DNA from 2 places in the Serratia ureilytica genome. Region 2 is predicted to be linked to the other one. Evidence: predicted binding sites of a transcription regulator. Region 2 holds the regulator's gene; the other holds the start of a gene.
What was found. The regulator LexA, encoded in region 2, represses DNA repair genes until DNA is damaged. The targets are predictions, from matches to a motif close to TNCTGTATGTACATACAGNA.
Positions count from the first base shown of each region.

Region 1: the regulator LexA is predicted to act here: its motif matches at 1,804-1,823, upstream of umuD (translesion error-prone DNA polymerase V autoproteolytic subunit).

Region 1 covers NZ_CP071320.1:1,895,362-1,899,547, reverse strand. Annotated here, with positions in the region: gene aceE (pyruvate dehydrogenase (acetyl-transferring), homodimeric type) at 1-17, shown strand, start outside; gene umuC (translesion error-prone DNA polymerase V subunit UmuC) at 45-1,361, opposite strand; gene umuD (translesion error-prone DNA polymerase V autoproteolytic subunit) at 1,364-1,798, opposite strand; partial or broken gene J0X03_RS24325 (SOS response-associated peptidase family protein) at 1,987-2,166, opposite strand; gene J0X03_RS08760 (hypothetical protein) at 2,480-2,851, opposite strand; partial or broken gene J0X03_RS24170 (resolvase) at 2,927-3,139, opposite strand; gene J0X03_RS08755 (hypothetical protein) at 3,257-3,502, opposite strand; partial or broken gene J0X03_RS08750 (S24/S26 family peptidase) at 3,517-3,708, opposite strand; gene fdhD (formate dehydrogenase accessory sulfurtransferase FdhD) at 4,004-4,186, shown strand, end outside.
Region 2 covers NZ_CP071320.1:419,190-423,375, reverse strand. Annotated here, with positions in the region: gene dinF (MATE family efflux transporter DinF) at 1-1,306, opposite strand, end outside; gene lexA (transcriptional repressor LexA) at 1,410-2,018, opposite strand; gene J0X03_RS01975 (diacylglycerol kinase) at 2,121-2,489, opposite strand; gene plsB (glycerol-3-phosphate 1-O-acyltransferase PlsB) at 2,638-4,186, shown strand, end outside.

The DNA of each region.
Region 1 (4,186 bases), 1.5 Mb from region 2:
CGGCGGCGGCGAAGTAACGCATAGCCTACCCACGCCGCCGGTTATCACCCGCGGCGTTTTTCTTCCTTCGATTCGGCAGCGCGCGGCGCCCGCTCCCCCAGCCGCACCACGGGAATGTCCGCCAGCCGGGTGGTGTAAGCCGGCGACAGCATGTCGCGCTTCATTTGCCACGGCTTGACGATCCCCTGCCCGGCGAACCACACGCGCCCGCGCCCTTCCTGATTCAAGCGATCGAGGGTCGCCATCAGGCGCTCGCTATTACGGCGCGGCGGGCAGTCGTCGAACAGGTCGATCTGTGCCATGGCGGCGGCGCTGAAATCCCCCAGCATCACGCCGCCCTTCAGATAACGCCGCCCCTCCTGCCAAATGCTCTCCAGCGCGCGCACCGCCATGGCGATGATGTCGCGGCTGTCGTTGCTCGGCGTTTGCAGCCGGGCGGTGCCCATATTGCTGTAATAGCCTTCGCCCGCCGAATGCGGGCTGGTTTTGATAAACACCGACACGTTGCGGCAATAGCGCTTTTCCTGTCGCAGCTTTTCGGCGGCGCGTTCGGCATAGCTGCAGATCGCCTCGCGCATGTGCGGGTAGTGCGTCAACCGCTGGCCGAACGAGCGGGAACAGATGATCTGCTCTTTCGCCGCCGCCTCATCTTCCCATTGCAGGCATGACTCGCCGCGCAGCTCACGTATCGTGCGCTCCAGCACCACGCTGAAGGTTTTACGCGCCAGCCGGGTATCGCAGTCCGCCAGCTGCAGCGCGGTGTGAATGCCCATCGCCTGCAGCTGGCGCGTCAGGCGGCGGCCCACGCCCCACACTTCTTCCACCGGAAGCAACGCCAGCAGTTTGCGCTGGCGCGCCGGATCGGATAAATCCACCACGCCGCCGGTGCCGCGCCATTTCTTGGCCGCGAAGTTGGCCAGCTTGGCCAGCGTTTTGCTCGGCGCAATGCCAACCCCGACCGTCAAATGCAGCTCGCGCCGGATGCGATCGCGCACCCGCTGGCCGAACGGTTCCAGCGCTTCGCAGCGCGCCACGCCGTCCAGCCGCAGAAAGGCTTCGTCCAGTGAATAGATCTCCACCGCCGGCGCCATCTCCTCCAGCGTGTCCATCACCCGGCGGGACATATCGGCGTACAGCGCGTAGTTGGAGGAGAACACCGCGACGTTGCGACGGCGCATCTCCTCTTTGATCTTGAAATAAGGCGCGCCCATCGGCACGCCCAGCGCCTTCGCCTCGGCGCTGCGGGCGATCACGCAGCCGTCGTTGTTGGACAACACAATCACCGGCCGCCCCCGCAGGTCGGGCCGGAAAATGGTCTCGCAGGAAGCGTAGAAGCTGTTGACGTCTACCAGGGCGAACATGGCTACAGCGCCGCGTAGACGATAAAGGTCACCACGCCGAAAATCTCCAGCTGCGCTTCGTCGTCGAACACGATGGGCGCGTAGGCGGGATTCATCGGCAACAGCCGCACGTCGGGGTGGCACTGCAGCTTTTTGACGGTGAATTCACCGTCCACCGCAGCGATCACGATATTGCCATGCTCCGGCGTCAGGGCGCTGTCGACAATCAGCAGATCGCCGTCCCGAATGTTGCCGTCGATCATCGATTCGCCGCTGGCGCGCACGAAATAGGTGGCGTTGGGGTGCCGCACCAGCAGCTTGCCGATGTCCAGCCGGCCTTCGACATAGTCCTGCGCCGGGGAAGGAAAGCCGCAGGCCACGCGATCGGCAAACAGCGGTAACGTTAGGGGTTCACCTGGTGAAAAAGCATACAACCTTGAATTGCTCAGCATAATCATAACCAAACTGTATATTTATACAGTTAAGCATAAACAAAACGCGAACGCGTGCAACCCCCAATCCCCCTGCGGATCGCGCTTTCCCGCGTAATATAATAATTTTCTGAGCGATTTTTCCTGCAGCTTTTGGCGTTCTTCACGTGTGTTTGCACACATGATATCCACCAAAACTGTGGATAATGCGGCACTCAGACCGTTGGCGTATCGATGGGCAGGATGAGTGAGGGATTGTCATTGCGAACGGCGCCGACGGCGGGCGATACCGGTTGCCAGACGAAATCCTCTGCCTGCAGGCTGTACACGTCAGCCTGCATTTGACCAGAGGGCGGGACTAAGCGGGTGTCGAGCCAGTCGCGCGCGGCCGTCGGTCTCTGCTGCGTACAGCGCCGCAAAGAACAGCGGCAGGCCTTGCCTCAGCAAGAGCCCACGGGAGGAACGGCGGACGGCCTTACAAAATGACGCCAATAAAATTGCGACTGGCAATGGCATCAATGGGACGGCCAGAGACGAAAGTCAGTACGTTATGCCAGGAGCTTGGGATAACCCGACAAACGCTGTACCGCCACATTTCCCCTGATGGTCCACTGCGAGCTGACGGTATAAAGCTGCTCAACCGGGGATAATTTTAGCGGACGGAAAAATCTGGGGTTCCGGCGTAGAACCCCGAATAAGGAATAATCCTTAATTCATTTCAGGATTATTAATTCCATCTAAAACCTCTCGGCAATATTCTTTTTTATAGGCTTCATCATTACTTAATGACTTAACCAAAAAATCAGCATTTTTCCAACCATTATCCCAATGCGTATCGAATCCTGACTGTTCATACTTTAATGTTCTAGTTAATGAGTCTTTTATTTGTTTTTTATATTTATCAATTTTCTCATTGGTTGCCCCACAAACATCATGTGCAACACGAGCATTTGAGCCAGAAAAACCTATTGCTGAAATTGCCATCGCTTCATTTGATTTGTCGAAATCATTCGCATATGCCACAGCATTAGATAAAGCGAATATGACAAGAGCAGGTATGATTTTTTTGTATGAAATCATCTTTCACCTCTAACTCATTGATTGTTCATGGGGTCAGTTTGGATATCGAAAATTATTGTACATTAAGGCTGCTTTTTAATCAGTCTCAACTTCTTTATAGAAGGCCTGAATGCGACAAACTTGGGAAGTACTGTAGCCTGTCGCGTCTGCTGTTTCTCGGATGCTCAGTTTCTTAATCTGTCGGTAGTACAGGACTTTCTGATGTCGTTCCTGATCTGCCTGCTTTCCCCGGTATCTACCCAACGTATGCGCCCGTTCAATTCCCGGCTTTTGCCGTTGGCGGCGACTTGATCGTTCCGTCCGCGCGCCACAGCAGCAGGCAGGGGGCGAGCAGGTTCGGCCAGCACAATCAGCATCCGTCGCTACAGCGGCGACGGCCGGCGGACGTTAACCGTTGCCACGATGTCACTCCTCTCTCTTATAGATGAGGACATACAGGCGCAGCCGGTCGGCATCAACACGTTCATCCATTATTGTGCCCGGATAGCCCTGCAGCGCCAGACCGTACCAGAAACTCAGAATGACAGAAGCCTTACCCAACTCTAGGGTGTAACCCATCCCGCCCTGGTTCAGATTGCATTTTTTAATCGCATCTTCTGCTTCCCGGATCCACTGCGCATAGCTGAGTGAAAAATTCAGTGCCTGATCCATCCTGCTCGCTCCATCTCACCGCTGGCGCGCACGAAGTAGGTGGCGTTGGGGTGCCGCACCAGCAGTTTGCCGATATCCAGCCGGCTCTCGACATAGTCCTGCGCCGGGGAGGGAAAACCGCAGGCCACGCGATCGGCAAACAGCGGTAACGTTAGGGGCTCACCTGGTGAAAAAGCATACAACCTTAAAGTACTCAGCATAATCATAATCAAACTGTATATTTATACAGTAAGACATAAACAAAACGCGAACGCGTGCAACCCCCTATCCCCCTGCAGATCGCGCTTTGCCGCGTAATATAATAATTTTCTGAGCGATTTTTTTTTACGCCTGCTAACGGTTTCACGCTGCCTTGCACACACGTTATCCACTAAAACTGTGGATAACCTGCAGGGCGTGATTCCCTACGCGAGCGGGATCAGAATCCTGTATAATCCCCACACCTGCTCAATAAGCATTCATCCCCGTCGGCGCCTCGTCACCGACGGTCACGAGAACGTTATGAACAAGCACCTACTCCTCGCAGAAACCGACGACATCGAACAGGCCTGCCTGTCTCGCCATGCGGTCTGGCAGCGCACCGATCTGGCTCAGGCGCAGCAGGATTGGCTGGCGGAAGAAGTGCCGGTCGCACTGGTGTACAACGGCATTTCCCACGTGGTGATGATGGCGACGCCAAAAGAT
Region 2 (4,186 bases):
GGTGACGGTGCCAAATCCAGCCCAATGCCACGCCACGCAACGTCAGAAACACCGCCAGCGCCAGCCAAAGCCCGTGGTTGCCAAGCAACGGCACGCTGAACAGCGTCAGACCGTACCCTGCCGCGGCCACCGCCATGCTGTTACGCATCTCAGCGCCGCGCGTGGCGCCGATAAACATGCCATCCAGCAAATAGCACCACACCCCGACCAGCGGCAAAATGACCTGCCACGGTAAATAGTGGGCGGCCAACGCGCGCAGCTCCGGTAGAGAGGTCAACGCCGCCACGATCTGCTGGCCGGTAACGGCATACGCCAGGCCGAAGGCCAACGCGACCAGCCCCGCCTGCCTGCAGGCCGCGTGCCACACCTTACGCAGTTGGCTGCCGTCCCGAGCGCCGTAGGCGTGGCCGGAATGGGCCTCCACCGCATAAGCGAAGCCGTCGAGCGCATAGGCGGTAAACGTCAGCAGGTTCATCAACACCGCGTTAACCGCCACCACATCGCTCCCCAGGCGAGCGCCGAAAATGGTCAGCGACGCAAAGCACAGCTGCAGCAACAATGAACGCAGCATGATGTCGCGATTGAGCGCCAGCAGGCGACGCAGATCGCCACGCCAGGCCTGACGCAACATCGCCAGGGTAATACCGCGCAGACGCATCACCCGCCACGCCAGCCACAGGCCGAGCAATAGCGTGGCATATTCGGCGATGGCGGTGGCCGCCGCCGCCCCTCGCACGTTCCAACCCAGGCCCATCACCAGCCAAATATCCAGCACGATGTTCAGCAGGTTGCCGACGATCAGCAGGATCACCGGCGCACGCACGTACTGCACGCCGAGCAGCCAGCCCAGCAGCACCAGGTTGGCCAGCGCCGCCGGCGCGCTCAACCAGCGGATCTCAAGAAAACGCCGCGCCTGCTCCAGCACCTCGCCATCGCCGCCGACGATCCGCAGCGCCAGTTCGATCAGCGGGTAGCGCAACAGGACGATCGCCCCCCCGGCCAACAGCGCCAGCAGCAGCGGTTGCATAAAGGCGCGCGCCAGCGCCTGCGGGTTCTTCGCTCCCAGCGCCTGCGCCGCGAGGCCGGTGGTGCTCATGCGCAGGAACAGCAGCAGCATGAACAGGAAGCTGGTCGCCACCGCGCCGATCGCCACGCCTCCCAAATAGATCGGGCTGTCGAGGTGGCCGATCACCGCGGTGTCCACCAGCCCGAGCAGCGGCACGGTGATATTGGAGAAAATCATCGGCAGGGCGAGGCGCCACAGGGCTTTATCGGTGTCGCTGGTGAAGGCGGAAATCAGGCGCATGATGGGATGTTCCTGTGACAGAGTGACGAAGGGCGAAGTCAGAAACAAAAACGCCCCAAAACAGGGGCGATTGATACAGGGAGCGGCGGTGATGGCGCGGCGATTAAATCCAGTCGCCGTTGCGGATCACGCCGACCGCCAGCCCTTCGATCGTGAAATTCTGCTGGCGCAGATCGACCACGATCGGTTGGAATTCGTTGTTCTCCGGCAGCAGTTCAACCACGTTGCCGTGCTTTTTCAAGCGTTTGACCGTCACTTCGTCTTCGATGCGCGCGACCACGACCTGGCCGTTGCGCACGTCTTGCGTTTTGTGCACCGCCAGCAGATCGCCGTCCAGAATGCCGATGTCGCGCATCGACATGCCGTTCACCCGCAACAGGAAATCGGCGCTCGGTTTGAACAGGGATGGATCCACCTGGTAGTGCCCTTCGATGTGCTGCTGCGCCAGCAGCGGCTCGCCGGCGGCGACGCGGCCGATCAGCGGCAGCCCTTCTTCTTCTTCCATCAGCAGGCGGATACCGCGCGACGCGCCGGAGACGATTTCGATCACGCCTTTGCGTGCCAGCGCCTTCAGGTGCTCTTCGGCGGCGTTAGGCGAACGGAACCCCAGACGCATCGCGATCTCGGCACGCGTCGGCGGCATGCCCGTTTGCGAAATATGATCGCGAATCAGATCGTAGACCTCTTGCTGTCTGGTAGTTAGTGCTTTCATTCCGCCCCCTGTTTGTTTATACAGTCTTGCTGTGAGTATATACAGGTAAGCGCGGATTGGGAACCGAAGAATAAATAAAAATCAGTCAGTAGGCGCTTTGCGTCAGCCAAAATGCTGCCACAAGACCGTGCCCCAAACGAACAGCGCGAGTACGATCGCCAGCGACACCGCCGCCGATCCCATGTCCTTGGCCCGCCCGGACAGCTCATGGTGTTCGCTGCCGATGCGATCCACCACCGCTTCGATCGCGCTGTTCAGGATCTCGACGATCATCACCAGCGCCACCGATCCGATCAATAAAATGCGCGCTATCGCACCCACGTCCAGCCAGACAGCCAGTATGATAGCCAGGAGGGTCACCACCAGTTCCTGGCGGAACGCCGCCTCGTGTTGCCAGGCGGCGGAAAGCCCTTTATAAGAATAGCCGGCGGCCTTGATGATGCGGGTCAATCCGGTTGCTTGGTTTGCCATGTTTTCGTGCCTTTCTCAGAGGTCGGTCATAATAAAAAGAGTCTAGAACAGTCCGCGCTGACGGCTCTCGGTTTTCGAACACCACAGATCTGCTACCCGGTTTCTGGTATGCTTGCGGCGCATTGCTAACAAGAGGCTTCACGTTGTTATGTCAGGTTGGCGTAAAATTTATTATAAAATATTGAATTTACCACTTAAATTGTTGGTAAGAAGTAAGGTCATCCCTTCAGATCCGGTTACCGAGCTAGGGTTGGATCCCTCACGGCCGATTTTGTATGTTTTACCTTACAATTCCAAGGCGGATTTGCTGACGCTGCGCACCCAGTGCCTGGCGCAGGATCTGCCCGATCCGCTCAACGCGCTGGAGATCGACGGCACCGTGCTGCCGAGCTACGTGTTCATTCACGACGGCCCGCGCGTGTTCCGCTACTACACCCCGAAAGAAGAGTCGGTAAAGCTGTTCCACGACTACCTGGATCTGCATCGCAGCAATCCGGATCTCGACATTCAAATGCTGCCGGTTTCGGTCATGTTCGGCCGCTCGCCGGGCCGCGAAGGCCACGGCACGCCGCACCTGCGTCTGTTGAACGGCGTGCAAAAATTCTTCGCCGTGCTGTGGCTCGGCCGCGACAGCTTCGTGCGCTTCTCCAACACCGTTTCGCTGCGCCGCATGGCCACCGAACACGGCACGGATAAAACCATCGCGCAGAAACTGGCGCGCGTGGCGCGCATGCACTTCTCGCGTCAGCGCCTGGCCGCTGTAGGCCCAAGCCTGCCGGCCCGTCAGGATCTGTTCAACAAGCTGTTGGCGTCCAAAGCGATCGAAAAAGCGGTCGAGGACGAAGCGCGCAGCAAAAAGATCTCTCACGAGAAGGCCCAGCAGAACGCCATCGCGTTGATGGAAGAGATCGCCGCCGACTTCTCCTACGAAACCGTGCGTCTGTCCGATCGCGTGCTGAGCTGGACCTGGAACCGGCTGTATCAGGGCATCAACGTCACCAACGCCGAGCGCGTGCGCCAGCTGGCGCAGGACGGCCACGAGATCGTCTACGTGCCCTGCCACCGCAGCCACATGGACTATCTGCTGCTGTCCTACGTGCTGTATCACCAGGGCCTGGTGCCGCCGCACATCGCCGCGGGCATCAACCTCAACTTCTGGCCGGCCGGCCCGATCTTCCGTCGCCTGGGCGCGTTCTTCATCCGCCGCACCTTCAAGGGCAACAAGCTTTACTCGACGGTGTTCCGCGAATACCTCGGCGAGCTGTTCACCCGCGGTTACTCGGTGGAATACTTCGTGGAAGGCGGCCGCTCCCGCACCGGGCGTCTGCTGGAACCGAAAACCGGCACCCTGTCGATGACCATCCAGGCGATGCTGCGCGGCGGCGCCCGTCCGATCACGCTGGTGCCGATCTACATCGGCTACGAGCATGTGATGGAAGTGGGCACCTACGCCAAAGAGCTGCGCGGCGCCACCAAGGAAAAAGAGAGCCTGTTGCAGATGCTGCGCGGCCTGCGCAAACTGCGCAATCTGGGCCAGGGTTACGTCAACTTCGGCGAACCGCTGCCGTTGACCGCTTACCTCAACCAGCACGTGCCGCAGTGGCGCGAGTCGATCGATCCGATCGAAGCTCAGCGCCCAAGCTGGTTGACGCCGACGGTCAACGATCTCGCCGGCCAGATCATGGTGCGCATTAACA